Regions from separate parts of the Pseudarthrobacter sp. NPDC080039 genome, predicted to be linked through region 4. Evidence: predicted binding sites of a transcription regulator. Region 4 holds the regulator's gene; each other region holds the start of a gene.
The links. The regulator HrcA, encoded in region 4, represses chaperone genes, less so after heat shock. The targets are predictions, from matches to a motif close to TTNGCACTCGNNNNNNNCGAGTGCNAA.
Positions count from the first base shown of each region.

Region 1: a site for HrcA is predicted at 1,968-1,994, ahead of groES (co-chaperone GroES). Genes of this name have one in related genera too.
Region 2: a site for HrcA is predicted at 3,150-3,176, ahead of AB0313_RS04160 (FmdB family zinc ribbon protein). Genes of this name have one in related genera too.
Region 3: a site for HrcA is predicted at 2,019-2,045, ahead of groL (chaperonin GroEL). Genes of this name have one in related genera too.

Region 1 covers NZ_JBFBKY010000003.1:69,941-77,197, reverse strand. Annotated here, with positions in the region: gene AB0313_RS04275 (shikimate 5-dehydrogenase) at 1-213, shown strand, start outside; gene AB0313_RS04270 (class I SAM-dependent methyltransferase) at 197-1,462, opposite strand; gene AB0313_RS04265 (hypothetical protein) at 1,515-1,895, shown strand; gene groES (co-chaperone GroES) at 2,151-2,444, shown strand; gene groL (chaperonin GroEL) at 2,523-4,133, shown strand; gene AB0313_RS04250 (dihydrofolate reductase family protein) at 4,321-4,923, opposite strand; gene AB0313_RS04245 (ATP-dependent DNA ligase) at 4,981-6,504, shown strand; gene AB0313_RS04240 (DUF389 domain-containing protein) at 6,517-7,257, opposite strand, start outside.
Region 2 covers NZ_JBFBKY010000003.1:45,204-52,460, reverse strand. Annotated here, with positions in the region: gene AB0313_RS04170 (DUF4011 domain-containing protein) at 1-1,944, shown strand, start outside; gene AB0313_RS04165 (RcpC/CpaB family pilus assembly protein) at 1,980-2,708, opposite strand; gene AB0313_RS04160 (FmdB family zinc ribbon protein) at 2,822-3,094, opposite strand; gene AB0313_RS04155 (5-formyltetrahydrofolate cyclo-ligase) at 3,206-3,826, opposite strand; gene galU (UTP--glucose-1-phosphate uridylyltransferase GalU) at 3,941-4,846, shown strand; gene AB0313_RS04145 (GNAT family protein) at 4,851-5,471, shown strand; gene AB0313_RS04140 (hypothetical protein) at 5,577-6,485, shown strand; tRNA gene AB0313_RS04135 (tRNA-Ala) at 6,619-6,691, shown strand; gene AB0313_RS04130 (LacI family DNA-binding transcriptional regulator) at 6,776-7,257, shown strand, end outside.
Region 3 covers NZ_JBFBKY010000011.1:98,516-105,772, forward strand. Annotated here, with positions in the region: gene AB0313_RS13590 (ribonuclease HI family protein) at 1-67, opposite strand, end outside; gene groL (chaperonin GroEL) at 207-1,841, opposite strand; gene AB0313_RS13600 (ABC transporter substrate-binding protein) at 2,131-3,399, opposite strand; gene AB0313_RS13605 (cold-shock protein) at 3,399-3,605, opposite strand; gene AB0313_RS13610 (LytR C-terminal domain-containing protein) at 3,671-4,300, opposite strand; gene AB0313_RS13615 (DUF3263 domain-containing protein) at 4,352-4,681, opposite strand; gene AB0313_RS13620 (uracil-DNA glycosylase) at 4,777-5,547, shown strand; gene AB0313_RS13625 (siderophore-interacting protein) at 5,562-6,401, shown strand; gene AB0313_RS13630 (threonine/serine exporter ThrE family protein) at 6,422-7,257, opposite strand, start outside.
Region 4 covers NZ_JBFBKY010000001.1:271,504-278,760, reverse strand. Annotated here, with positions in the region: gene lepA (translation elongation factor 4) at 1-1,296, shown strand, start outside; gene hemW (radical SAM family heme chaperone HemW) at 1,322-2,551, shown strand; gene AB0313_RS01275 (DUF4870 domain-containing protein) at 2,610-3,020, opposite strand; gene AB0313_RS01270 (DUF3097 domain-containing protein) at 3,094-3,945, opposite strand; gene hrcA (heat-inducible transcriptional repressor HrcA) at 4,117-5,130, shown strand; gene dnaJ (molecular chaperone DnaJ) at 5,220-6,347, shown strand; gene AB0313_RS01255 (16S rRNA (uracil(1498)-N(3))-methyltransferase) at 6,350-7,129, shown strand; gene AB0313_RS01250 (GerMN domain-containing protein) at 7,116-7,257, opposite strand, start outside.

The DNA.
Region 1 (7,257 bases), on a different contig from region 4:
GAAGCCATTGATGCGGCGCAGGTGGTTTTCGACGTGGTGGCGCTGCCGGCCGAGACCCCGCTGATCAAGGCGGCCCGCGCTGCCGGCAAACCGGTCATCACGGGAGCTGAAGTGGCCACCATCCAGGCGCTGGAGCAGTTCGTCCTCTACACCGGCGTGCGGCCGACGGCGGAACAGGTGCGGGCGGCCGAGGAGTTCATGCGCGCCCAGTAGCTGCAGCTAAAACGGGTTCCACCACAATGGCCACCCGGTCCTCGCCGATGCGGGTCAGGACCAGGGTGGCCGTTTTGCCGGACCCCTTTTTGGCATTCTTTCCACCGGGCAGCAGCTGCTTCCGCAGCTCTTCCGGCGTCACCGCGGTGCCGCGTTTCTTGATGTCCAGCACGGTGATGCCCTCCTGCTTCACCCAGGCCTTGAGCGCCTTAACGTTGTAAGGCATGACCCGCAGGACCTTGTAGGCCCGGGCGAAGGGAGTGTCCAGGAGTTCCGGAGCGCAGATGTAGGCGATGTGCTCGTCCACCAAGTGGCCGCCGAGCTGCAGGGCAACGTCCGCCACCAGTCCGGCGCGGATGACGGCGCCGTCCGGTTCGTACAGGTAGCCTTCCACGGGTCCCACCGGGGCGCTCGGGCCGGCATTGAAATCCTCCGTGCTGGTCAGCTCGGCCGGCCCCTGCGGACCCAGGAGCAGGGCAGCGCGGCGCACCCCCGGCCGGCGGACGGCATTGAACCAGAGGGTCACTTCGGTGACATCTCCGCCCACCGATACCCACTGCGCCTCGCAGTCCGCGGGGACGGACTCGTGCGGCATGCCCGGGCCCATCTTGACGCCCACTGCCTTGCCCTGCGCCGCCAACGACTCCACGAAGGACAGCGGCGGGGAGAACGCCTCGGGATCCCAGATCCGCTTGGTGCCTGATGTGGAGGTGACCCGCCGCGCAGGATCCAGCCAGACCCCGTCGATCCCCTCCAGCGGCACCGACGCCGCATCCGAGTGGACCACCGTGGCATTGGGGAATGGGATGAGGTTCACCGTGGCGCAGGCCGCGGTGGTTTCGTGCATTTCGACGGCGGTGACATTGAGATCCAGGGAAGCGAGGGCGAGCGAGTCGGCTCCGAGGCCGCAGCCCAAATCCGCCACCTGGCCGATCCCCGCGGCAGCGAAGCGCTGCGCGTGGTGGGCGGCCACGTTCAGGCGCGTGGCCTGCTCCAGTCCGGCCTGCGTAAAGAGCATTTGGCGGGCGAATTCCCCGAATTTGGCTTCGGCCCTTGTGCGCAGCCTTGACTGGGTGAGGACTGCTGAGACCAGTTCGGCAGGATGGCCGGCCTTCCGGAGGGCGGAATTGAGTTCGAAGGAGTCCTCGTCCCGGTAAGGGCCCAGGGATGCGAGCAAATCCCAGCCTTCGGGCGTCAACAGCGGTGCGATCTGGTCCTGTGCAGTCTGGTCCTGGGGAGCGTGAGCCATGGGTTCCAGCCTAATGGAGGAGGACATGCCGGGATGCGGATACTGTTGAAACATGGATGAGAGCGCAGCACCCACAGAGAACGGCGACCAGGAACCAGGGAAGCGCGGTGCGGCCAGGTTTGCCCGTCCTGTACTGATCGCGGCCGCCCTTATTGCCGTGGTGTGCATTGCCCTGCTGGTGATCATTTTCCTGCTTGATTCGTTCAATGCCACGGTCTACTCCGTGGGCGGCAATGACATCCATGACAACACCCAGGAGTCGCGGGACATCCGCGGGCTGTACGACGGCGCGCGTGCCGGGAGCATCGTCTTCCTCGTCATTTCACTGCTCGCCGCAGCAGTGTCCGGCTGGGTCCTGTACCGGGGACGGCAGCAGGGCGGCAGTGACAACGACGGCGGCGAGGACGTGGACTTCGAAGAGCTGGGCCGCTAGCCGTACCCTCGCCTTCCCGGCCGGCCGCCCGGCGTCGTGCATGCCCGAACGGTGTACGCCCACGACGAAACGTTGGCACTCACCTTGACCGAGTGCTAACCCTTACATAGAGTCTGTATTAGCACTCTCCCTAGGAGGGTGCTAATACATGAAGAGCTGCCAGCCAGGCTGCTGCCGGCACCGCGACGACGGTTTGCCAGCTACGGCGGAAAGCTTTCCAGTCCACGAATTTGCTGACGAAAAGGAGAGGTCCGAGTGTCGGTCTCTATTAAGCCTCTTGAGGATCGTATCGTTGTCCGCCCGCTCGAAGCCGAGCAGACCACGGCTTCCGGCCTGGTCATCCCGGACTCCGCGCAGGAGAAGCCGCAGGAAGGCGAAGTTGTTGCAGTAGGCCCCGGCCGCTTCGAAGACGGCAACCGTGTTCCCGTTGATGTTGCCGTTGGTGACGTCGTCATCTACTCCAAGTACGGCGGAACCGAAGTCAAGACCGGCGGCACAGAGTACCTCGTGCTGTCCGCCCGCGACGTCCTGGCAATCGTCGTCAAGTAACTCTTCCGGATCCCCGTGCTGCCGGCCATGCTCACGCTGGCCGGCAGTGCGGGGTTCTGTCTTTGAAAGGACAAAACCATGGCAAAGCAGCTTGCGTTTAATGACGCTGCCCGCCGGTCCCTTGAGGCCGGCATCGATAAGCTCGCGAACACCGTCAAGGTGACGCTCGGCCCCCGCGGCCGCAACGTCGTCCTGGACAAGAAGTGGGGCGCCCCCACCATCACGAACGACGGCGTCACCATCGCCCGCGAAGTGGAACTGGACGACCCCTACGAGAACCTTGGCGCACAGCTGGCCAAGGAAGTAGCCACCAAGACCAACGATGTTGCCGGCGACGGCACCACCACCGCGACGGTCCTGGCCCAGGCACTGGTCAAGGAAGGCCTGCGCAACGTGGCAGCGGGCGCTGCCCCGGGCCAGATCAAGCGCGGCATCGAGGTTGCGGTTGAAGCCGTGGCCGCCCGCCTGCTGGAAAACGCACGTCCGGTCGAGGGCACCCAGGTGGCGAACGTCGCCGCCATCTCCGCACAGAGCGACGAAATCGGCGAGCTGCTCGCCGAGGCTTTCGGCAAAGTGGGCAAGGATGGTGTCATCACCATCGAAGAGTCCTCCACCACCCAGACCGAACTGGTCCTCACCGAGGGCATGCAGTTCGACAAGGGCTACCTGTCCCCGTACTTCGTTACCGACGCGGAGCGCCAGGAAGCAGTCCTTGAGGACGCGCTCATCCTGATCAACCAGGGCAAGATCTCCTCGATCCAGGAGTTCCTGCCGCTGCTTGAGAAGGCTCTGCAGGCTTCCAAGCCGCTGTTCATCATCGCCGAGGACGTTGAGGGCGAGGCCCTGTCCACGCTGATCGTCAACCGTATCCGCGGCACCCTGAACGTCGTTGCCGTCAAGGCTCCGGGCTTCGGTGACCGCCGCAAGGCCATGCTGCAGGACATCGCCACCCTCACCGGGGCGCAGGTTGTCTCCCCGGAGCTGGGCCTGAGCCTGGACTCCGTGGGCCTGGAGGTGCTGGGTACAGCCCGCCGCATCACCGTCACCAAGGACAACACCACCATCGTGGACGGCGCCGGTTCGGCCGAGGACGTGGCTGCACGGGTTGCCCAGCTGCGCGCTGAGCTGACCCGCACCGACTCCGACTGGGACCGCGAAAAGCTCCAGGAACGCCTGGCCAAGCTGGCCGGCGGCATCGGCGTCATCAAGGTCGGAGCTGCCACCGAGGTTGAGCTGAAGGAAAAGAAGCACCGCATCGAGGACGCGGTGTCCTCCACCCGCGCTGCCCTGGAAGAAGGCATCGTGGCCGGCGGCGGTTCCGCCCTGATCCACGCCCTCAAGGCACTGGATGAGGACGCCTCCGTCAAGGCGCTCGAAGGCGACGCCGCCGCTGCGGTGGGCATCGTCCGCCGCGCCCTGGTCCAGCCGCTGCGCTGGATCGCCCAGAACGCCGGGTTCGACGGCTACGTGGTCACCTCCAAGGTGGCCGAGCTCGAGACCAACAACGGCTTCAACGCCAAGTCCGGCGAGTACGAGGACCTGATCGGCGCGGGCGTCATCGACCCCGTCAAGGTCACCCGTGCAGCCCTCCGCAACGCGGCCTCCATCGCCGCCCTGGTTCTCACCACCGAGACCCTGGTAGTGGAGAAGCCGGCCGAAGAGGACGAGCACGCAGGCCACAGCCACTAATCCCCGCCGGCGAGGGCCCAACAAAAGGCCGGTCCAGCATCCGCTGGGCCGGTTTTTTGTATGCCTGGGTGGGCCCACGCCGTGAGCGTTCCCTGGACGAGCGAAGCGAGGTTAGGGGGGACGGTGGGTGGGCCCACGCCGGCCGGGTTCCCTGGCCGAGCGAAGCGAGGTTAGGGGACGGTGGGGACTAGGTGGCCGCCATCTCCTGAGTCTCCACTCCTCCTGCGGGCTCGTACACCAGCGATACTGCACCTTTCGGGAAGCTGCGTGCCGGCTCGGCGAGCCGGAACGTGGAAGGGACGGTCCCGGCGTCGAACAGGCGCTTGCCCTGCCCAAGCGTGACCGGGTACAGCCAGAGGTGCAGGCGGTCCAGCATGCCAGCGGCCAGCAGGGAACGGATCAGCACGCCGCTGCCGAACATGTGCACCTGGCCATAGTCCTCGCGCAGGGCGCCGGCCGCCAGCGCGTCCGGCAGGACAGTGCTGCCTTCCCAGCCCGGGTCGGCCAGCGTGCCCGAGACGACGAACTTGGGGACCCGGTTCAGGGCGTCGGCAATGACACCCGACTGGTGGGGCCAGTAGGACGCAAAGATGTCAAAGGTCTTCCGGCCCAGGAGCAGTGCATCCATCCGGTTGATCGCGTCCGCGATCGATGCGCCGCCCTCGTCGTCGGACACCGGTGCCTGCCATCCGCCGAAGTCGAACGCACCCTCGGTGTCTTCCTCACGGCCGCCCGGCGCCTGGTACACGCCGTCCAGGGTCATGAACAGGTTCGCCACGATGATCCCCACGCGGACATTGTGGACCTGCCCCCGGCTACTGTCCAGCGCCCGTGGCAGGATGGTGCCATGCTGCTCCTTGAGCTCGTGGAAACCACGCAAACCGTCGCATCGACCCGGTCCCGGCTGGCCAAGGTGGATGCCCTGGCGAACCTCCTGCGCCGTCTTGATCCCGCGGAAATCCCGACGGCGGTCGGCTTGCTCAGTGCTAAGCCGCGCCAGGGGCGCGTGGGCGTCGGGTGGAGCGCGGTGGCTGCGGCCAAGGAGGAGCCCGCCGCGAAGCCAAGCCTGACAGTGGCGGACCTCGATGCTGCCCTGGACCGCCTGCTGGCGACTGCGGGCACAGGATCGGGGGCGGAGCGGGCCGCCACCCTGAGGAAACTGATGGCCGCGGCCACCGCGCCCGAACAGTCCTTCATCGCGGGCGTCCTGCTCGGCGAGCTTCGCACCGGTGCCCTGGAAGGAGTGCTGACGGACGCCGTTGCCCGCGCTTCAGGCAGACCGGTTGACGCCGTACGCCGGGCAGCCATGCTGTCCGGAGACCTCGGTGGAACTGCCATGCTGGCGCTGACCGGCACCGGGGCTGAGCTTGATGCTGTGGGCCTGGTGGTCGGGCGCCCCGTGCTGCCCATGCTTGCCGCTACCGCAGCCAGTCCCGGCGCGGCGGTGGAGTCGACGGGGGAGGCCTCGGTGGAATACAAGCTCGACGGCGCCCGCATCCAGGTCCACCGCGCCGGCGACGACGTCAGTATCTTCACCCGCAACCTCGCCGATGTGACCCACAGGCTTCCCGAGGTGGTGGAGGTGGTGCGCAGCCTTCCCGTGCAGGACGTCATTCTCGACGGCGAAACCCTGGCCCTTGACGAGGAAGGCGCGCCCCGGCCATTCCAGGAAACCATGTCCCGGTTCGGGGCGGACGCTGTCCGGGAAACAGTGCTCCATCCCTGGTTCTTCGACGTCCTGCATATCGATGGGCGGGACCTGCTGGACGAGCCGCTGTCCGCCCGGATCGGCGTGCTGGAGCGCATTGCCCCGGCCCACCGGATACCCGGGGAGGTCACGGCTGATCCTGCCGCGGCTGAACGTGTGTCGCAGGAGGCCCTGGCCGCCGGCCACGAGGGCGTCGTGGTGAAAGCGATCGGATCCACCTATGCAGCCGGCCGGCGCGGGTCCAACTGGGTGAAGGTGAAGCCGGTACACACCTACGACCTGGTGGTGCTCGCCTGCGAATGGGGGTCCGGCCGGCGCACCGGGATGCTCTCGAACCTGCACCTTGGCGCCCTTGACCCCACGGGAGAATTCGGCGAGCCCGGCAGCTATGTGATGGTGGGCAAGACCTTCAAGGGGCTCACCGATGAACTGCTGAGGTGGCAAACCGAACGGTTCCAGGAGATCGAGGTGCGGCGCGCTGCCGGCACGGTCTGGGTTGAGCCCGTCACCGTCGTCGAAATTGCCATCGACGGCGTGCAGCAGTCCCCTCGGTACCCCGGCGGGATCGCGCTGAGGTTTGCGCGCGTCAAGCGCTACCGCGACGACAAGGCACCAGCCGACGCGGACACCATCCAAACTTTGCGCGCCCTCCTGCGCCACTAGCGCACACGCAAGCTAGCGGCGCGTTCCGCTCCGCTGGTTCTTCAGGCTTCGCGCCTCCCGGTCCGGCAGCCGCCTGGCGACCATCCGGTAAAACAGCAAAACTGCCAGTGCGGCCACCACGATGCCCACAAGGTTGAGCAGCAGCTGGAGGGCCGAACCCGTGGCCTTCTGGTATTCGCCCAGCACCAGGGCCACCGCCACATATCCTGCCGCTGGCACCGTGGTCACGGAGATGAAGACGCCAATCAGTGCTGCCGAACGGCGGCCAATAATGGACAGCATTCCGGCGATCCCGGCCAGGACGGCGACGATCAGCGAATAAGGGCCGGGGTGGTAGATGAATTCCACTGCCGAGCCCTTGTCCAGGGCGTCGCGGGGGAACAGGCCCAGCGGCACCGAAAGCCATGCCGTCAGGGCCGCCAAAAGCATGGCCACTGGAAAGCCCACGCCCAGCGCAATGGCCGCGCGCCGCCCAAGCTTCCACTGCCGGGTGGCAAGCGACACGGCGAGGGCGGCCAATGGCCCAAACTCAGGGCCCACGGCCATGGCGCCCACAATCGCGATGGGGGAGTCGGTCACGATGCCGATTCCAGCGAGCTGGGTCGCCAGCACCAGGAACGCAAGGAAGTTCCACGTCAGCCGGGAGTCCTCGCCGGTTTGCCGTGTCACGTCGTCCCAGATCACCGCGTCGGCGCCGTCCCCGGGCGCGGCACGCTCCGCCCGGTCCACGTTCCTGGACAAAACGAACTCCGG
Region 2 (7,257 bases), on a different contig from region 4:
GAGTACCGGCTGGCGGACAACGCCCACATCGCCAGCGGTGCCGCACGCCTGCGGTGGGACCTGGCGGAGCGGTGGCGGAGCGCTATCGCGGCCCAGCCCCGGCAGGCGGACCTCCTGCGGAGCCTGCTCAAGGACGGCCGCGTCTCCTTGGCGGCGCTGACGGCACAGGCTCCGGACCTGATCGGGACGCTGGTTCCCGTCTGGTCGGTCAGCCCCTACCTGATGACAGGCCTCCTTCCGGCGGAACAGCACTTCGACGCAGTCGTGATCCTCGATGCCGAGGCCACGTCGCTGCAGGCTGTGCTGCCCTCGATCGCCCGGGCACGGCAGGTGATTGCCTTCGGTGACTCCCGCATTGCCACGCCCAGGACTTTCACCGTCGGTGTGGAGCGGCTGGCACCGGGAGAGTCCGCCCATCATCGTGTGGAGAGCGCCTTCACCGCGCTCTCTGCAGTCCTGCCCGTCTGGCGCCTCAACCAGGTATACCGGGCGGTGGACGAGGACCTGGTTCTGCAGCTGAGCAAGAGCTTCTACGACGGCGGCCTGCGCCGGTTGCCTGAAGGACAGTCAGCAACCGGACTGGACCGCTCCCTTCTCGTGGAGTACCTTCCCGACGGCACCGGCCTTCCCAGTGCCGATCACGAGGGCGTGGAATCTGTGGTCGCCGAGGTCAACCGGGTGGTGGAATTGGTCTTCGAACACGCACGCCTGCGTCCGCGGACTTCCCTCGCCGTCGTAACAGCCAGCCTGCGGCACGCTGCCAGGATCGGCGAATCCATCAGGCTCCAGCTGTCCAACCAGCCCGCACTGTCCGGCTTCTTTGGTGCCGGTCCCGAATCCTTCCGGGTGGTCGACCTGGAACGGGCCCAGGGCCTGGTCCGCGACCACGTGATCTTCTCGCCGGGATTCGGGCGCACCCCCCACGGCCGGGCACTCCACAACTTCGGGCCGCTGTCCGCGGAGGGCGGCCGGGAAAAGTTCGCCCTGGCCATGACCCGGGCCCGGCGTTCCATGCACGTGCTGACGTGCTTCCGTCCCGAGGACCTGGACCACACCCGGCTCACCCACGGAGCGGTGGACCTCTACGCGCTGCTGGACCGGGAGATTTCCGGCAATACGGACCTTGGTACCCCTGCGTCCCGTGCCGCCGCCAGCGAACAGTCCCTGGGAGCGGACCCCCTCGTGGCGGACCTGGGGGACCGGCTGCGTGCCCGGGGCGCCCGGGTCTGGCACCAGTATGACGGTGCCATCGACGTTGTGGCCGCGGCTGACCCACTGAACACCATGGGCCAGGACGACCCGGACCTTCCGCGGCCCGTGGCCATCGAATCGGACGGCACCGCCCAGTACCGCAGCATGAGCGTTCGCGAACGGAGCCGGCTGCGCCCGCAGCTGCTGGAACGCCTGGGGTGGCGCTACATGCCGCTGTGGACCATCGAGGTGTTCACCGACCCCTCTTCCTGCGCAGACCGGATTGCCGGCTACCTGGGCCTTGAGACAATGGTCTTGCCGGCAAGGACAACGCAGCCGGGCGGCTTCCTCGATGACGACTTTGACCAGACGTTCCACGGGCTGGACGCCGGGCGGTCCGCCTCCACCGGGTACCGGGCGCGTGAAGCGGCCGCAACCAGGAACAGGGATGGCGGGGACGGCCGGGGGGACGCCGCCGGCAAGGAGGACGGCCACGTGGCCGAAGAGAGCAGCCCTGAGGAAGACAGGCACGACGAAGCTATGCGCCAGAACGAAAATACGAACGACAGCACTGCGGAGGGAACCGACGGGCCCGAGCCCACGGCACCTGCACCGGCGGCGCGGACCGCAACCGGAGGGACCGAAGAGATCCTCCCGAGCAAAGCCGCGGAAGACGATGCCCGCAGCTGGGGTGACCGGGAAGAGGACCACGATACCTGGCTGAAGGAGCAAAGGCCGCCGCACTGGGGCTGACCGCTTCCGCCCGTTCCGTGCAGGCGCTGCCCCGCTTACTGCGGGCTGACCAGGACGAAGAAAAGCCTGCCCTGGGTGGAGGCTCCGGCCAGGCGGGATGATTGTTCCGTTGTTGCTGCCACCACGATCAGTCCGTCCGTTTCGCCCGTACCAAGCCATTGTCCGCCCTGGCCGCCATTGTTTGACGTCCACAGCACGGGGACCGCGGATGCCAGCACCTCGGAGGGGCCCTGCTGGTCGAACCCGTTGGCGGACGTCAGCACCACGTTAACCAGCTGGCCAGGCGAAACAAGTTGGATGGACGCGGCGTCAGCCATGCGCAGCGGAACGGCGGCTGAACCGGGTGGAGTACCTGCCAGCAGTCCGGGACCAAGGAATTGGGTGTCCGTGAGGAGCTGGCCCTTGCGGACCGGCGCGGCGAGTTGCTTGCCGGCCGCCGCGGCGCCGTCCTGGAGGACGCCATCGGCCACCATTCCCGGCGGAACCTGGACCCGGGCCAGGTCGGCGGCCGTTACCGCGCTTCCGGCGGGAAGATCCCGCGCCGCGGCCAACGCCGGGACAGTGGAAAGCGGGGCAGGAGTGAGCTGCTGGACGGCGACAGCTGCGGCAGCACAGAACAACAAAGCTGCGGCGAGGCGGCGGTTGCGGTTCAGCCAGGCGCCGAGCCGGACGCGCACGGGGCGGCTTTTCGACCGGGCCTGGAGGCTGTGCGGGGGTGTGGAGAGCCGGAAACCGTCGCGGCGACGGCGGGGAAGTCTGGGCATGCGCCCACGCTAGCGCCGAAGGGTGTGGCGGGGGAGCGGGGACTAAGGCTATGTGGACAAAGGCGGCCGGCGCTGGAGCGCACCGGCCGCCGTCGTACTAAAAGTGAAGGCGCTCAGCTGGCCGCTGCTGCGGGCGCCGGAGCGGCGGGGGCTGCAGCGGGTGCAGCCGGAGCGGCGGCCGGTGCGGGGGAGACAGAGCTGCCCTTGGAATCGCGGGAATCGGTGCGGTAGAAACCGGAGCCCTTGAAGACGACGCCGACGCTGTTGAATTTCTTGCGCAGCGTCCCCTGGCATTCAGGGCAGGACGTCAGGCTGCTGTCCGAGAACGACTGGACGATGTCGAAGGCGTGGCCGCAATCCTTGCAGGCGTAAGCATATGTTGGCACTGGTGCTCCTCCTCTTGGGCAAACGAGAGGTCCCGTGCTGCCACCTGGTAAACCATTAGCAGTCGCAGGGCCTGAGTGCTAATTCTATCACTGCGCCCGGTGGGGCCGGGCTCAGGCCCCGCCCGGCAGTTTCCGGTATCCCGACGGCATCAGCACGGCAGGAACCGGCCGGTCGAATTCTTCGGCGGGAATCCGGCCTGCAGGCAGCAATTCATCGTCATAGATAACCGCGGCAAGGGGTATTTCCTTCCCAGCCGTCGCGAGGTGCCCCAGGAATTTGTCGTAGTACCCGCCACCCTGGCCGATCCTGTTGCCTGCGAGATCCACTGCGGTGGCAGGGATGAACAGCATCGCTGCGCCGCCCGCTGTTTCGGGCCCGTGCCTCTCGCCTGCCGGTTCCAGGATGGGTGCGTATTTGCTGCGCTCAAACCTGGTATCCGGGGTCCAGAACACCCAGCCCAATTCCCGCCCGGGTTCACACACCGGAAGCAGGACTTTGTGTCCGCCCCGGTGCAAAGCTGCAATCAGGGGCAACGTTGGGGGTTCCTGCCCAACGCCGAGGTAGACGCACGCCGTTCCTGGGCTGCGGCCTGTCACCGTGCCGGCCCAGGCTTCCCCGTGGACGGCCAGGGCCACGCCTGCAGCTTCGAGTTGCTCCGGCAGCAGGCTTGCCCGCCGCCGCCGGTGGGCGGCCCGGATATCATCCTTGACCGTATTCGTTTCCTGAAGCATTGTGTCCTTCCTGCCTGCCCTGTAAGTACGCGTCGGGTCACCGCTTAACTGCCCCGGCACCCGTCTGACGCGCCGGTAGTTACCGAAAGACGGGACTGACGCTAGATTAGACCGGTGAACACCAGTAACCCCAGAGTCCGCAAAGCCGTCATTCCCGCAGCGGGCCTGGGTACCAGGTTCCTGCCCGCCACCAAGGCGATGCCCAAGGAAATGCTCCCCGTCGTAGACAAGCCTGCCATCCAGTACGTGGTGGAGGAAGCTGTCCACGTGGGCCTTAATGACATCCTGATGATCACCGGCCGCAACAAGCGGGCTCTGGAGGACCACTTCGACAGGGTGCCGTCACTGGAATCAACCCTGAAGGACAAGGGGGACGAGGAGAAACTGGCATCCATCCAGGCCGCCAGCCAGCTGGGCGACATCCATTACGTCCGGCAGGGCGACCCCCACGGCCTGGGTCACGCAGTGCTCCGCGCCAAGCAACACGTCGGCAATGAAGCCTTCGCTGTCCTGCTGGGGGACGACCTGATAGATGCCCGCGATGAACTCCTCAGCACCATGATCGATGTCCAGGCGGAAACGGGAGGGTCCGTGGTGGCCCTCATTGAGGTGGAACCTTCGCAGATCAGCGCCTATGGTTGCGCGGACGTCCAGGAAATCGAGGGCGAGGACTACGTCCGGGTCAACCGGCTGGTGGAAAAGCCTTCCCCGGAGGAAGCGCCCTCCAACCTGGCGCTGATCGGGCGCTATGTCCTCCATCCCGCAGTGTTCGAAGTCCTTGAGCGCACTGAGCCGGGACGCGGCGGCGAAATCCAGTTGACCGATGCCTTGCAGGAGCTCGCGCAGGGCGACGGCGAGGGGCACGGCGTGTACGGCGTCGTGTTCCGCGGGCGCCGCTACGACACCGGCGACAAGCTGAGCTACCTCAAGGCATGCGTCCAGCTGGCCATCGACAGCGAGGACCTGGGGCCCGGCCTGAGGGAATGGCTGCCCGGGTTCACGGCCGGCCTCTCCCGGTAACGCGATGCGCACTGGTCCCATTTGGCCGGTCACCCTCGAATGCGGCGACCTGGTCCTGCGGCCCATCCGGTACCGCGATAAGAAAGAGTGGACCGCCGTACGGTCGCGCAACAGTGAGTGGCTGGCGCCGTGGGAGGCCTCCAACCCGGATCCTGCAGGCGGCCTGCCCGATTACCGGCACATGGTCCGCTCCCTCAATGTCCAGGCCGCCCAGGCCACAGCGCTGCCTTTCCTCATCACCGAGTGGATGCCGGGCCTGAGGAACCCCGCCATCGTGGGCCAGCTGACGGTATCGTCCATCGTCTGGGGTTCGGCCATGATGGCCACCCTGGGGTACTGGGTGGACCGGGAGCGTGCGGGGCGGGGGATTGCGCCCACCTCCGTGGCACTGGTGACGGACCACTGCTTCCGCGCCCTCGGCCTGCACCGGATGGAAATCAACATCCGGCCGGAGAACGGCCCCAGCCTGCGGGTAGTGGAGAAACTGGGTTTCAGGGACGAGGGGTACCGGCCCCGTTTCCTGCACATCAACGGCAAATGGGCCGACCACCGCTCGTTCGCGCTCACTGCGGAGGAAGTCCCGGACGGGCTTCTCGGCCCGTGGCTGGCCTCCCGCCGCTCTTAAATCCAACGGTTTGCCGGTGGGGGCACGACACACCGGTGGTAATGCGCCCTGAGCAGGCATGATGCTCATACGGTTTTGAGTGTGGACTTCCCCCTTAGCAGCTCAGTGATCCTTGTGGTTGCCGTCGCGCTCTGGATTGTATGGGTTGCCCCTTACGTCCTCAGGAACCGCCGGCGCCAGTTCCAGGTCGCCGCCGACTTCCTGGCGGACGCCCACGCCGATGAGAAGCCGGACCAGCTGCCCGGCGTGGTCCTGAACGTTGCCGTCCAGCAGGAGAAAGCCATGGAACCCAGGAAGAGTGCCGCACCCGGTGCCGGCACTGCAAGCACCCCGCAGCCGGCCCGGTTCCGCGTCCGCTACGGTCGGACCGCCCTGGCCGTTGTTGGGCTGCTGTCCCTGGTCACGGCCTTCATTTCGGGTGTACTGCTTCCGTTCGGTATCGGTACACCGGCCCTTCCACTCCTGGGCGCCCTGCTGGCCGCCGGGTCGGTGGCGTTGCTGCGCTCGCTTGCCGTCCGGGACCGCAAGGCCAAGGTCAACGCCGCTTTCCGCTCGGCGATGAGCGCTCCGGCGCGCCGTCCGGACGCCGCCATCGTCAATCCTGAAAAGCCTGCCTCCGCTCCTGCGCGGCCGGACAGCCCTCTCTTTGATGCCGAGGCGGGGCAGGCCAGGATCAAGCCATTGACTGCGGTGGAACTCCGTGAAGCAGCACTCGCCGTGGCTGTGGCGGCCGGTGACACTACTGCAGCCCCCGCTGCTGCAGCCGCGTCCGCCGGTACCCCTTGGGAGCCGGTGGAAGTTCCGAAGCCTGTCTACGTGGAGGCCGCAAAGGCCCAGCGCCCTGAGCCGAAGCCACTCGAACTCCCGGAAGCCCCCAAGGCAGTTGGCAAGCCTTCACTGAAGAAGGGCGCTGCCGCTACGGCGCCCGCCGACGGTGCGGAAGCGCAGCAGCTGTCCAAGGCACAGAGCGCACTCAGCAACCTCGACGACGTCCTTCAGCGCCGCCGCGCTTAGGGTCAGGTGGGGGCGCGCCGGGGTCCTTCCCGCACCCTGCCCGCGCCAATTGGCGTTGGGCCGGGAAAATTTGTAGCCTAGGGACACCGGTTCCGCACCGGCCGCGGTCTCCCGCAGGACGCGGAAAAGATCCGGGGCTATAGCTCAGTTGGTAGAGCGCTTCGTTCGCATCGAAGAGGTCAGGAGTTCGAATCTCCTTAGCTCCACAAATTGCAGGCCCTCGTCCGGGACCATGGACGGGAGGAGCATTTCTGGGCTCCGTACACGGGCGGGAGTGCTATCTTTTGCGGATGGACCTTGCTGTCACGCTTAAAAACGTTGCCGCCCACGCTGGCGTGTCCAGGACGACGGCCTCGAATGTGCTCACGGGCACGGGGCGTGTGTCCTCCGAGACGCGGGATCGAGTCCATCAGGCCATGCGCGAGCTCGGTTATGTTTACAACCGTGGCGCCGCATCGCTTCGAACGCGGCGGACGACCACCGTCGGCGTCGTGGTTACCGACATTGCCAACCCCTTCTTTGGCGAACTCCTCGTGGGTCTTGAGTCCGCCTTGGCTGAAGCAGGGTTCCGCTCCCTTGTTGTCGCGTCGTCAGACAACCCGGTGCGGCAGGACGAGCTCGTTAATGAGCTCCGTGAATACCAGGTAGCTGGGCTTGCCATCATGCCGGCCACCGGCTCCAGCCGTAGCTTTCTGGAGGGTCTCGAAGCCTCTCGGATGCCGCACGTCTTCGTAACGAAGTACCTGGAAGGCATGCCCGCGCCTTACGTGGG
Region 3 (7,257 bases), on a different contig from region 4:
ACCAGGCCCAACCGGCCGGACCAGGGTTACCCAAGGCCGAACCGTCAGCCGCTGCAGTAATCGTCACCGGTCCATCCTGCCAGAAGCAGCTGACAATGGGCTGGCGCCGGGGCATCCCAGGCCACGCGACGACGAAAAAATGCGGCCCCCTCCGAGGAGGGGGCCGCATTTTCTGTAACTGGCGGGACAGGTCCCGGCGGGGAAGCTTAGAAGCCGCCCATGCCGCCCATGCCACCCATGTCGTCACCGCCGGCAGGGGCAGCAGCCTTCTCCGGCTTGTCAGCCACTACTGCTTCGGTGGTGAGGAACAGGCCGGCAATGGAAGCCGCGTTCTGCAGGGCAGAGCGGGTCACCTTTACGGGGTCGTTGACGCCGGCAGCCAGCAGGTCGGTGTATTCACCGGTTGCTGCGTTCAGGCCGTGACCTGCGGGCAGGCCGCGGACCTTGTCGACAACCACGCCGGGCTCGAGGCCGGCGTTGAAGGCAATCTGCTTCAGCGGGGCGTCGATGGCAACGCGGACGATGTTGGCGCCCGTTGCTTCGTCGCCGGACAGCTGCAGGTTGGCGAATGCCTTGGCACCGGCCTGGATCAGGGCCACGCCGCCACCGGCGACGATGCCTTCCTCAACTGCAGCCTTGGCGTTGCGGACTGCGTCCTCGATGCGGTGCTTGCGTTCCTTGAGCTCAACCTCGGTAGCCGCACCTGCCTTGATGACTGCAACGCCGCCGGCCAGCTTGGCCAGGCGTTCCTGCAGCTTCTCGCGGTCATAGTCGGAGTCGGAGTTCTCGATCTCGGCGCGGATCTGGGAAACGCGGCCTGCGATCTGGTCGGCGTCGCCGGCACCTTCGACGATGGTGGTCTCGTCCTTGGTGACAACAACCTTCCGGGCCTGGCCCAGGAGCTCCAGGCCGGCGTTCTCCAGCTTGAGGCCAACTTCCTCGGAGATGACCTGGCCACCGGTGAGGACAGCGATGTCAGCCAGCTGGGCCTTGCGGCGGTCGCCGAAGCCCGGAGCCTTGACGGCTACGGACTTGAAGGTGCCCCGGATCTTGTTGACGATCAGGGTGGCCAGGGCTTCGCCTTCGATGTCTTCGGCGATGATCAGCAGCGGCTTGTTGGACTGCATGACCTTTTCCAGGACAGCAACCAGTTCCTTGACGTTGGAGATCTTGGAGTTGACGATCAGGATGTAGGGATCCTCAAGGACCGTCTCCTGGCGCTCTGCGTCGGTGACGAAGTAGGCGGAGATGTAGCCCTTGTCGAAGCGCATGCCTTCGGTGAGCTCGAGCTCCAGGCCGAAGGTATTGGACTCCTCGACCGTGATGACGCCTTCCTTGCCCACCTTGTCCAGGGCTTCGGCGATGAGGGCACCGATCTCGTCGTCACCGGCGGAGATGGAGGCCGTGGCCGCGATCTCTTCCTTGGTTTCGATTTCCTTGGCGGAGTTCAGCAGTTCGGCGGTGACGGCCTCAACAGCCTTCTCGATGCCGCGCTTGAGGGACAGCGGGTCGGCGCCGGCTGCAACGTTGCGCAGGCCTTCCTTGACCAGTGCCTGTGCCAGGACCGTTGCCGTAGTGGTGCCGTCACCGGCAACGTCGTCAGTCTTCTTGGCAACTTCCTTGACCAGCTCTGCGCCGATCTTCTCGTAGGGGTCGTCCAGCTCGATCTCCTTGGCGATGGAAACACCATCGTTGGTGATCGTGGGGGCGCCCCACTTCTTTTCGAGGACGACGTTGCGTCCACGCGGGCCGAGGGTGACCTTAACGGCGTCGGCGAGGGTGTTCAGGCCACGCTCAAGGCCGCGGCGTGCCTCTTCATCAAATGCAATGATCTTGGCCATAACGGCAATAGTCCTTTCGGGACAGTCGTTAAGAATGAACCTTCGCTGCAGTGCCCGCGACGGACGATCCTTTGACGGCGGCCTCTGTATGCCCCCGGGGTGGGATCTCACTGAAGTAAGGTGTTTCTTTCGCTCCTCGACCGGTGCAGCGCGCCGCCGGCCGGGACCAGGCTTTGCTTAGCAGTCGGTACGTCAGAGTGCTAACTCAATAATTAGCACTCCCCAGGTGAGAGTGCAAGCGATAAGGCGCCTGGCGCACGCTCTGCAAGGGGCGCTTCGCCCAGGGCGATCAGCCGGCGCGTCCGGCCGTCTCCCGGCCGGCGGGGACGGGGTTATTGTCCGCCCCGTATTTGAAGACGGAAAAAACGGCCGATGTGATGTCCCCATTGGAATCGAAGGCAACCGGGCCGGATTCGCCGTCGTAATTGATGTCCGGGCCAGCGGCAAGTCCGCCCAGGCACTCCTTGTAGCTGAGGCAGGGGGCCGACGGGGTTCCGGCTCCGGGAATTCCCGTTCCGCCGGACACGGGAATGAGGTTGGCTGCTATGGAGCGGCCCGCGTCGTCCTGGGCGCGGGCGGCTGCCAGGGCCGCCAGTGTTACGGCGTCGAAGGTTTCGGCGGCGTAGGAGACATCCTTGAGGGAAGGGTCCACCGCCAGGAGCTTTGCCTGGAAAGCGGCCGTGGGCAGCTGGCCCGGGATAATGGCGCGGGCGCCGTCAAGGACGCCGGACCCCAACCCGGATCCGTAACGGGCGAAACCGCCGTCGCTGAGGATGAGCTTCGAACCGGCAACGCCGGCGTTGTGCAGCGCAGCCAAAGCGCCCTGGGCGCCGTCACGGGCGACCAGGACAACAGCATCAGGGCTGGCTTTGGCCACCGAGTGCGCGGCGTCGGCAACGTTCCCGGGCTTGAAGCCGACTGCCGGCAGGACCGTCAGCCCGGAGCCCCGGGCGGCTTCCGTGACCGCAGTGGAGACCTCCCTGCCGTAGGAGCCTTCCTGGTAGAGCACGCTGATGGTGGCGGCGCCGCCGTCCTTGGCGAGTTTGGCCAGCACGGGGCCCTGTGCGACGTCGGCCGCGGCCGTCCGGAAATAGTAGCCGCCGCTGGCCCTGGTGGAGAGCGCCGAAGCGGTATTGGCCGGTGAAATGACCGGTACGTGTGCACGGGAAAGGACGTCGGTGGCGGCCGCTGCGTCGCTCGAGTCGGTGGGCCCGATGGCTACGTCGGCTTTGGCGTCCACCAGGCCCTTGGCCTGGGCGGCGGTGTCCTGGTCCGGATGCACGGGGAGCAGCTCCACCGGGCGCCCCTTGTGGCCACCCGCCGCATTGATCTCCTGGATGGCCACTTTGGCAGCGGCCAGCTGGGCTGCGTTGAGGAAGGCGTTGGCGCCGGTGTTATCCAGGAGCAGGCCCACGCGGAGGACGCCATCGCCGGAGGCCTCGGCCGATTGAACCCGGGCGTTTCCCCCGGCGGCGGCGCATGCCGTAACGGAAAGGACGGCTGCCAGCGAAACGGCAAGCGCGGTCCGGACGCGGGCGGCGGGGCGATGGACCGGCATCACTGGACGGGCCGGACGTTTTCGGCCTGGGGGCCCTTCTGGCCCTCTCCAATATCCAGTTGCACCCGCTGACCCTCCTCAAGGGCGCGGTAGCCCTCCCCCTGGATCGCCGACCAATGGACAAACACGTCGTCACTGGAGCCGTCAACGGTGATGAAGCCGTAGCCCTTTTCAGCGTTGAACCATTTGACGGTTCCCAGTGCCATGTTGAACAACTCTTTCCGTTGGGTGCCGGGAGGGACCGGACCAGCGTAACTGGAGGGCGTTTCGGCTACCGGTAACCGGGGCCGAGCACCACCACGAGCGGTACCTGGAATTGGGTGCTGTTCACCACGGTGGGAATGTTCAGCAGCGCAGCGAGTGCCTGCGCGCTTGCCAGTTGCTGGGGGCCGGCGTAGAAGATCACGGAGGATTTCTGCGGAGCGCCGGACCAGTTGCCCACCGGGCCGAGCCGCCACCCGTCGGCCTGGACGGCAGCGCCCACCCGGCTGGCCAGGCCAGCGGTACCTGCCGCGTTGTAGACGGCTACTGGCTGGGTCTTATCGACGACGGCCTGCGGGGTTGCGGACGCCGAGGGCTCAGGCGCGGCTACGTCGCTTTGGCTGGGCACGGAAGAGGGAGACTGCGTGGCAGACGGTGTGGTCGGTGCAGGCGAAGCGGTGGATCCTGTGCCTGCCAGCGGAGCCGACTCCACGCTGGCCGATGCCTGGCTGGCGGTGGTGTTGAATCCGAGCTTGGGAAGGATCAGGAAGGACACCAGGCCGATGGCCAGGGCCGCCGCTCCCACGGCCAGGATTGGCCACAGCCGCACGCGGGACGGGGCCGAGGCCGTCCGGTGGACACCTTGTCGCGACGCGGCCTCCGGGACCTTGTCGAATTCATCGCGGGCGTATCTGGTCATGGTGGAAGGACATCCTTGTTGATTGCGGCTGGTGTCCCGGACTGGGGCGTCTTAAGCGTCGGATCCCAGGCGCCGGGCGGTGCGCGCACGGTGGCGCGACGTACGTAGTCTACGCAATCTCTTGACCAGCATGGGATCGTGGGCCAGTGCGTCCTCGCGGTCAATGAGGGCGTTGAGGAGCTGGTAGTAATGGGTCGCCGAGAGGTCGAACAGTTCGCGGATGGCCTGTTCCTTGGCTCCCGCGTATTTCCACCACTGCCGTTCCAAGGCCAGCATCTGCTGTTCGCGCTCCGAGAGGGAGGACTCGCGGAGGCTGAAATCCGCCAGGAGGGACTTCCGTGGTTCCTGCTCCGGCAGGTGTTCCCGGGCCGGTTCCGCCACGGCACGCTCCTTCGCTGGTTACGGTAAATGTCTTACCCCCCATGCTAGCCGCCGAATAACATCAGTGTCATTTGGGTGCCTGCCACAATGGAACGATGTTTGAATCGGATGCGCTGTTCGAGCTCCAGCAGTCCCCCGCGGACGACGTCAGCTTCGCCGACCTTGCCAAGCTGCCGCTGGCCGGGCTCATGGCCCCGGACTGGGCCGACGCGCTCCACGGCGTGGAGGCCCAACTCCGGAAGGTGCTGTCCTTCCTTGCAGCGGAAGAAGCCGCCGGGCACCAGGTCCTGCCGGCGCCGTCGAACGTCCTGCGCGCCTTCCGCCAGCCCCTCAAGGACGTGAAGGTCCTCATCGTGGGGCAGGATCCCTACCCCACGCCGGGACATGCCGTCGGGCTGTCGTTTTCCGTCGAGCCGCACGTGCGGCCCATACCCCGCAGCCTGGTGAACATCTACAAAGAGCTGGAATCGGACCTGGGGATTCCGCCGCGGGTCCACGGCGACCTGTCGGCATGGTCGGAGCAGGGCGTGCTGCTCCTGAACCGGGTGCTCACCGTCCGGGCCGGGGCCGCGGGTTCACACCGGGGCAAGGGCTGGGAGGAGATCACGACGGCGGCAGTCACGGCGTTGGCGGCCCGCAAGGCACCGGACGGGTCAAGGGCGCCGCTGGTGGCGGTGCTGTGGGGCAAGGAAGCCGAGACTGTCCACCCGCTTCTGGCCGGGGCGCCCGCCGTTGCCAGCGCCCATCCCAGCCCGCTGTCCGCCTCGCGCGGATTTTTTGGCTCGAGGCCGTTCAGCCGCGTGAACAAACTGCTGCGGGAGCAAGGTGCGCCGGACGTAACCTGGGAGCTCCCGCCGTCGCCCTAGCTTAGGCTTGCCTTATGAGCACTGTCCCTGCCGCCACCAGCGCAACCAAGAAGAGCCGACCCCAGGTCAACCTGACCGTGCTGCGCAAAGAGCAGCTAACCCCGCACATGGTGCGGGTGGTGGCGGGCGGAGACGGCTTCAGTGACTTCACCAACAACGGGTTCGTGGACCGGTATGTGAAGATCGTCTTCCCCCAGCCGGGCGTTGACTACCCTTCTCCCCTTGACCTCTGGGAGGTCCGGGAAACCATGCCGCGCGAACAGTGGCCGTACACCCGCACCTATACCCTGCGCTGGGTGGACCCGGAAACCCGCGAACTGGCCATCGACTTCGTGGTCCACGGCGACGAGGGGCTGGCGGGTCCGTGGGCGGCCAATGCCCGGCCCGGGGACACGCTCACCTTCACCGGCCCGGGCGGCGCCTACAACCCAAACCCGGATGCTGACTGGTACCTGTTTGCCGGCGACGAAGCGGCACTGCCCGCCATGGCGGCATGCATCGAGTCGCTGCCGGCGGACGCAACCGGGCTCGCTTTCCTGGAGGTCGGTTCCGAAGCGGACATCCAGTCCATTGCCGCCCCCGCCGGGCTGGACGTGAGGTGGCTGCCGCGCAACGGCGCTCCCGCCGGTTCCAGCGATGTACTGGTCAAGTCGGTGGCGGACGCCCAGTGGCCCGCCGGCACGGTGGACGTCTTTGCGCACGGCGAACGTGGTTACATGAAGGCGCTGCGCGAGGTCTTCTTCAAGCAGCGCGGCCTGGAGCGCCGGCAGGTATCGCTCTCCGGTTACTGGGCACAGGGCCGGGTGGAGGATGTGTTCCAGGCGGAGAAGAAACTGCCCGTCGGACAGATCTAGGCCGGCCTCGCGTCCGAATGCTAGCGGCGGCGTGCCCGGCGCCGCTCGTTGCTCGCCAGGCTGCGGGTCAGTGGACGGGCCAGGACGTCACCCAGGACGATTCCGCCGGCCGTTCCCAGCACGATGGCGCCGGCGCTGAGCATTCCACCGGCACCGGCCAGGATTTCGGTTTCCTCAACGGTGAGCACGTACATGGACCGGAAGATTGTCAGGCCCGGCAGCAGGATCAGCGCGGCGGGGACTGCCACCACCAGCTGCGGCGCCCCCATCCGCAGGGCCACCACCCTGGCCAGGAGGCCAATGACGACGGCGGCAATGGCCGGCGAGAACCGGTCGCCGATTCCCAGCTGGCCGCAGCCCAGCAGCACCAGGTAGCCTGCCACCCCTACGGCGGCCGTGGGCAGCAGGAGCTGCCAGGTGGTCTGCTCCGTAATGCCGATGGCCATGACGGCCGCGGCTACGAAGAGGATCAGGACCCAGAGGTCGTAGGCGGGCGGGAAGGTCTGCGTGACGTCGATGCGCTGCAGGCCGGTCAGCTCCCCCACGACGAACGCGACGGCGATGCCCGCCACGATGGCGCCGAAGGTCAGCAGCGTGGACAGGAAGCGTCCCGCGGCCGTCACCGGGAAGCCGTTGATGGCGTCCTGCACCGAGGACACCAGGCGCCCGGTGGGCAGGAGCAGCAGGATGCCGCCCACCACCACGATCGAGGGTGACGTGGTGAGCCCCAGCTGCCAGAGCAGGAGCGCCAGCATGGTGACCACGAACGAGCAACTGGCGGTGATGAAGAAGTCCGGCACCCGCCACCGTCCCAGCTGGCGGGCCAGCAGGCTGATGCCGATATTGGCAACGAACG
Region 4 (7,257 bases):
GACAAGATCGTCCGCGACCTGCCGGCACCGAAGGGCGACCCCGATGCGCCGGCCCGTGCCATGATCTTCGACTCGGTCTATGACACCTACCGCGGCGTGGTGACCTATGTGCGCGTGGTGGACGGCATGCTCCACCCGCGTGAACGCATCCAGATGATGTCCACCAAGGCCTCGCACGAACTCCTGGAAATCGGCGTCAGCTCTCCGGAACCCACCCCCTCCAAGGGCCTCGGAGTGGGCGAAGTGGGCTACCTGATCACCGGGGTAAAAGACGTCCGGCAGTCCAAGGTGGGTGACACTGTCACCAACCTTGCCAAGCCCGCTGCCGAATCGCTCCCCGGCTACGCCGATGCCAAGCCCATGGTGTTCTCAGGCCTGTACCCGCTGGACGGTGCCGATTACCCGGTACTCCGCGACGCCCTCGAAAAGCTCATGCTCAATGATGCAGCCCTGGTGTACGAGCCGGAGACCTCGGCTGCACTGGGCTTCGGGTTCCGGGTGGGGTTCCTGGGTCTCCTGCACCTGGAGATCACCCGCGAACGCCTGGAGCGCGAGTACAACCTCGACCTCATCTCCACCGCACCGAACGTTGAGTACGAGGTGACGTTGGAGGACAAGAAGGTGGTCCGCGTTACCAACCCCAGCGAGTACCCCACGGGCAAGATCGCCGAGGTACGCGAGCCCATGGTCTCCGCCACCATCCTGGCCCCCAACGAGTTCGTGGGCGCCATCATGGAACTGTGCCAGTCACGCCGCGGCGTCATGAACGGCATGGACTACCTTTCCGAGGACCGGGTGGAAATCCGCTACCGCCTGCCGCTGGCGGAAATCGTGTTCGACTTCTTCGACATCCTCAAGTCGAAGACCCGGGGCTACGGCTCCCTGGACTGGAAGGCCGACGGTGAGCAGGTTGCCGATCTTGTGAAGGTCGACATCATGCTCCAGGGCGAACAGGTGGATGCCTTCAGTGCCATCACGCACCGGGACAAGGCCTACGCCTACGGTGTGATGATGACCGGCAAGCTTCGCGAACTCATCCCGCGGCAGCAGTTCGAGGTGCCCATCCAGGCCGCCATCGGTTCCAGGATCATCGCCCGCGAAAGCATCCGGGCCATCCGCAAGGATGTGCTGGCCAAGTGCTACGGCGGTGACATCTCGCGTAAGCGCAAGCTGCTGGAGAAGCAAAAAGAAGGCAAGAAGCGCATGAAGATGGTGGGTACCGTGGAGGTGCCGCAGGAAGCGTTCATCGCCGCCCTCACCACCGACGAATCAAAGGACAAGGCCAAGAAGAAGTGACCACCGCACTGCGGGGAGCGCGCTGATGCCCAGCGTGCTTCCCCTCGGCGACCCGGCGCCGTCGGACGGTCTGCTGCCTGCCCAGGCGGCGGACGGGGCGGCGGCCCGGGCCTTTGGCCTGTACGTCCACATCCCGTTCTGTGCCGTGCGCTGCGGGTACTGCGACTTCAACACCTACACCGCCACGGAACTGGGCGGCGGTGCGTCACAGGATGCGTACGCGCAGACCGCTGTATCGGAAGTGGCCCTGGCAGCCAAGGTGATGGCACGGTCCGGGCTGCCGGAGCGGAAGCTCGGCACTGTCTTTTTCGGTGGCGGCACGCCCACCCTGCTGCCGGCTGATGACCTCGCCCTGATCCTTCGCGCTGCCATTGACCAGTGGGGCATCGAGGACGGCGCCGAGGTCACCACCGAAGCCAACCCCGATTCGGTCACCCCCGAATCCCTCGCCGTCCTCAAGGAGGCGGGCTTCACCAGGGTTTCCTTCGGCATGCAGTCCGCCGTCCCGCACGTGCTCAAGGTCCTGGACCGCACCCACACGCCCAGCAGGGTTCCGCAGGTGGTGCAGTGGGCGCGGGAGGCCGGACTGGATGTCAGCCTGGACCTGATTTACGGCACTCCGGGGGAGTCGCTCGCAGACTGGCGACACTCCCTGGAGACTGCCCTGTCCTACCGGCCGGACCACATCAGCGCCTACGCCCTGATTGTCGAGGACGGCACCAAGCTGGCAGCGCAGATGCGGCGCGGCGAGGTTCCGGGAATTGACGACGACGACCACGCCGACAAGTACGAGCTCGCCGACCAGCTCATCACCGCAGCCGGACTAGGCTGGTACGAGGTCAGCAACTGGGCGCGGAGTCCGGAGCATGCTTGCCGGCACAACCTGGCGTACTGGCGCGGTGACGACTGGTGGGGGATCGGCCCAGGCGCCCACTCGCACATGGGCGGGGTGCGCTGGTGGAATGTCAAGCACCCGTCCGCGTATGCAAACAGGCTTTCCCAGGGGCTCTCACCGGCCGCGGGCCGGGAAACCCTGGACGCGGAAACCCGGAACCTGGAGCGGGTGATGCTGGAGGCTCGCCTGCAGTCAGGGCTGGACATGTCCACGCTTAGCGCAGCGGGACGGCACCAAGTGGCCGGGCTTATCGCTGACAGCCTGGTGGAACCTGCTGCCGCCTTCAAGGACCGCCTGGTCCTCACGCTCAAAGGCCGGCTCCTGGCGGACGCAGTAGTCCGGCGGATACTGCCCGACTGACTGGGCCCACGCCCGTCGGGTCCGCCCCGTGGGGCCGGTGGCCCCGCGGGAGGCTCGGCTACTTAATCCAGCGCAGGTTGTACTGGTAGCGGTGCGGCTGGCCCTTGTTGACGTGGATGCCCGCGGCCACGGAGAAGCACGTGAGCGCAACCCAGATCAGGGTGGCGATGACCGCGAAGATGTTCCCCACGTAGGGAATGAACACCAGGATGTTGGCCAGCACCGCGGCGATGGTGGGCGGCAGGCTGAAGTTCAGGGCTTCCTTGGACTCCTGGGCGGTGAACGGCCCGCGGTCGCGGAAGATCAGGTAGATCAACAGGGAGGGCACGCATCCCAGGATCCCCCCGAAGTGCGCCAGGGTTGCCCACTGGCGGTCTTCGCTGGCCGTCAGCGGCAGGGCATTGGCGGGGACGCCATGGTACTCGGAACGGCCCTGGCCGTCCCTGTGATCACGTGCGTTTTCTGCCACAGTCGTTTTCCTTCGGGGTGCAAGTGGTGCTGACAACTACCAAGAATACTGGCTTTCGGGGCCGTGCCGCCCGTCAGGGCACGGTGAGGAAGTCAATGACCTCCTCAACGCGGCCCAGCAGCGATGCTTCGAGGTCCGCGTAGGTGCGGACGGCGCCCAGCAACTTCTGCCACCCCAGTCCGACGTCTTCCTTCGTGGCGTGGGGCCAGCCGAAGGCTTTGAGGATGCCCGTCTTCCAGTCCTGCCCCCGGGGCACGGCGGGCCACTTGTCGATCCCCAGGACAGCAGGCCGGATCGCCTGCCACACGTCCACGTAGGGGTGCCCCACGATCAGGACGTTGCCGGCAGCGCCGGGGGAGGCCATAACGGCGTCCGCGATGCGGGATTCCTTGGAATCGGGAACCAGATGGTCAACCAGGACCCCGAGCCGCCGGCCCGGACCGGGCCTGAAGTCCGCGACGGCTGCAGCCAGGTCGTCGATGCCATGCAAAGGTTCGACGACGATGCCCTCCACGCGCAGGTCGTCACCCCAGACCTTTTCCACCAGTTCGGCGTCGTGCTTGCCTTCCACCCAGATCCGGCTTGCCTTCGCTACCTGTGCGCGTTGGCCTTCCACGCGTACTGATCCCGAGGCAGTCCTGCCGGCGGCCGGACCACCGGCAGCGGGTTTCGGCGCCGGCGGCATCAGCCGGATGGGCTGGCCCTCGAGGAGGAAGCCGAAGCCGAGCCGGAAGGACCGGGATTTTCCCCTCCGGTCCTCCAGCGCAACCACATGCATCCCGCCGGATTTCTCCACGCGGGTGACGGCTCCTACCCACCCGGACTGCACTTCCTCGAGCACCATGCCCCGCTCCACGGGCACTTCGGGCAGTTCCGTCCGGTTTGTAGTGGAAATGCCGCGAGGCCCCCAGTTCTGGTAATCCATGGAATCGATCCGCCTAGCGCTAGGTCCTTCCTCCGGAATTTCGCCCGGAGCGGTACCAATGCTAACAACGGGCCAAGGCATAATAGACTGTTAGCACTTAGGCATGTCGAGTGCTAACCCTTGCGTTGCACCGGGCGGGGCATGTACCCGGACCATGGATGGAGGTGGAGAGTGAGCGAGCCACGCAAACTGGAAGTACTGCGGGCCATCGTGGAGGACTACGTCCACTCCCGCGAGCCGGTCGGGTCTAAAGCCCTGGTGGAGCGGCATCATCTTGGCGTTTCCAGTGCCACGATCCGCAATGACATGGCAGCCCTGGAGGATGAGGGGCTGATTACGGCCCCCCACACCAGTGCCGGGCGGATTCCCACGGACAAGGGCTACCGGCTTTTCGTCGACCAGATCTCCGCGGTGAAGCCACTCTCGGCACCTGAACGCCGCGCCATCCAAACCTTGCTCGAGGGTGCCGACGATCTCGACGACGTGCTGGACCGCACCGTCCGGTTGCTGTCCCAGCTGACCAACCAGGTGGCGGTCGTGCAGTATCCGCACCTGAGCAGGGCACTTGTCCGCCATATCGAATTCGTCCTGCTTGCCCCCCGGAAGGTCCTGGTGGTCCTCATCGCCAACAGCGGCAAAGTGGAGCAGCGGGTCATCGACGTCGGGCAGGACCTTGGTGACGAAACGGTGGCAGCCCTGCGCACCCGGTTCCTTGGGGCTCTGGGCGGAACACGCTTGAGCCACCTGGCGCAGGCGCTGCCCGCGGTGGTGGCGGCAACTCCCCATGCGCAGCGCCAGGCAGCCCATGCCCTGGCCCTGGGCCTGGAGGGGCTGGCCCAGAGCAGCCGGGAAGACCGCATGGTCATGGCCGGAACCGCCAACCTCGCCAGGTCCAATGTGGACTTCCCCCTGAGCATCGGTCCGGTGCTCGAGGCGCTGGAGGAACAGGTGGTGATGCTGCGGCTGTTGAGCGAAATGGCCCAGGACCACCGTGGCGTGGCCGTCAGCATCGGAAGGGAAAACCCGTATGACGGCCTTGCGGAAGCCTCCGTGGTGGCCACCGGCTACGGCCCGGACAGCGCCGCGAAAGTAGGCATCCTGGGCCCCACTCGGATGGACTACCCCACCACCATGGCCGCCGTCAGGGCAGTGGCCCGTTACCTGTCCAGGATTCTGGGGCCCTGACTCTTTGCAGCCGGAGCATGCTCGGGCTGGCCATCAAAGCAGCCAGGGTGCCCAACTGAACGCAGTACAAGAAGGAAGAGACACGAACTTTGAGCAGCCACTATGACGTCCTTGGAGTCTCACCCGAAGCAACGGGGGAAGAGATCAAAAAGGCCTACCGCAAGCTGGCCCGCACCCTCCACCCGGATGTGAACCCCGGGGAGGACGCTGCAGAACGCTTCAAGGCCGTAACCCACGCATACGAAGTCCTTTCCGATCCCCAAAAGCGCAGGATCTACGACACCACCGGCAACGAGAACGGAACGGACAACGGGTTCGGTGGCGGCGGGTATGCCGGCCAGGGGTTCGCCTTCCAGGACATCTTCGACACCTTCTTCGGCGCCGGCGGCAGCACCGGACCCGCTTCACGCGTCCGCCGCGGCCAGGACGCGCTCATCAGTGTCCGCATCGACCTTCGGGACGCCGTGTTCGGGGTCAACAAGAAGCTTGAAGTGGACACCGCGGTGGTATGCCCCACCTGTGACGGATCCTGCTGCCGCCCCGGCACCCAGCCTGAACGCTGCGACATCTGCGGCGGCAGCGGCCAGGTGCAGCGGGCCGTCCGCTCCATCCTGGGGCAGGTCATGACCGCAGCACCCTGCGGCACCTGTGAAGGATTCGGCACGGTCATCAAGGACCCCTGCAACGAATGCAGCGGCCAGGGCCGCGTCCGCAGCCGCCGTTCCCTGACCATCAAAGTTCCCGCCGGAGTCGCAACCGGAACCCGGATCCAGCTGTCCGGGCAGGGCGAAGCCGGTCCCGCCGGCGGTCCCGCCGGCGACCTGTACGTCGAGATCCGGGTTAATAACGATGCCACCTATGTACGCGAGGGCGACGATCTGCATGCCACCCTGCACATTCCCATGACAGCGGCGGCACTGGGCACGGATGTCAGCCTGGAGACCTTCGACGGTACCCAGGAAATTGACGTCAAGCCCGGTACCCAGTCCGGTGAAATCATCACCCTCCGCGGGCTGGGCGTCACCCACCTGAGGGGTTACGGCCGCGGCGACCTGAAGGTCCATCTCCAGGTGGATACCCCGGCCAAACTCGATGCCGCCCAGGAAGACCTTCTGCGCCAACTGGCCAAACTGCGTGGAGAACAGATCACGGAAGGCAAGCTGGCGGCCAGCGGCGGCATGTTCGCGAAGCTCCGGGACCGGTTCGGTAACCTGTAGCGGTGAGCAATCCCGTCTTCTTCACGTCGCCCGGTTCGCTGGCCGGGATGCTGCCTGGGCATATTTTCGTGCTCGAGGGTGCGGAAGCACGGCACGCCGTTACCGTCAAACGGCTGTCCCCGGGCGAGGCGGTGGACATCGTCGACGGTGCCGGCGCCCGCATGACCGGGAAGGTCGTCTCCGCCGCCGCTTCCGGGATGGAGGTGGAGTGCGGTTCGCTGACAGTGGAAGAAAGGCCGGAGGTTCGGCTGGTGTTGGTCCAGGCGCTGGCCAAGGGCGACCGGGACGAGCTTGCCATCGAAACCGCCACCGAGCTGGGGATCGACGCCGTCATACCGTGGCAGTCCGAACGCTCCATTGTGCGCTGGAAAGGTGAACGGGCCGCCCGGGCGCACGCCAAGTGGGAGTCTTCGGTTGCCGCCGCCGCCAAGCAGGCGCGGCGGGCCTGGATCCCCGAGGTGCGGGCCGCCGTCGACACACCCGGACTATCCGCTGCGGTGGAGGCGGCAGACCTGGCTGTTATCCTGCATGAAGACGCCGTCCGCCCCCTCCGGACTGTCCTTGAGCAATGGCACTCCGGTGAGGGCGCCGGCCCCCGCGAAGTCCTCCTGATCGTTGGACCGGAGGGCGGGATCGGACCTCGCGAAGTAACGAAGCTCTGCGACAAAGGTGCCGTGACTGCCCTGCTGGGGCACCATGTCCTGCGCTCCTCCACGGCCGGGCCGGCCGCCGTCGTACTGGCCAGCGACATCCTCGGTCGATGGGCCGCTAGCGCACTTTGAAGGACCTGGTGTCCTCGTTCCGGTCCGGTTGGCCATCCTGGCCCGCCTGGGCCACCCTCAGTTCGTAGTCGCCCACGGGCAGGTTGAGGGCAACGGTAAAGGCGCCGGCCTGGGCCGGGTCCGTGGCC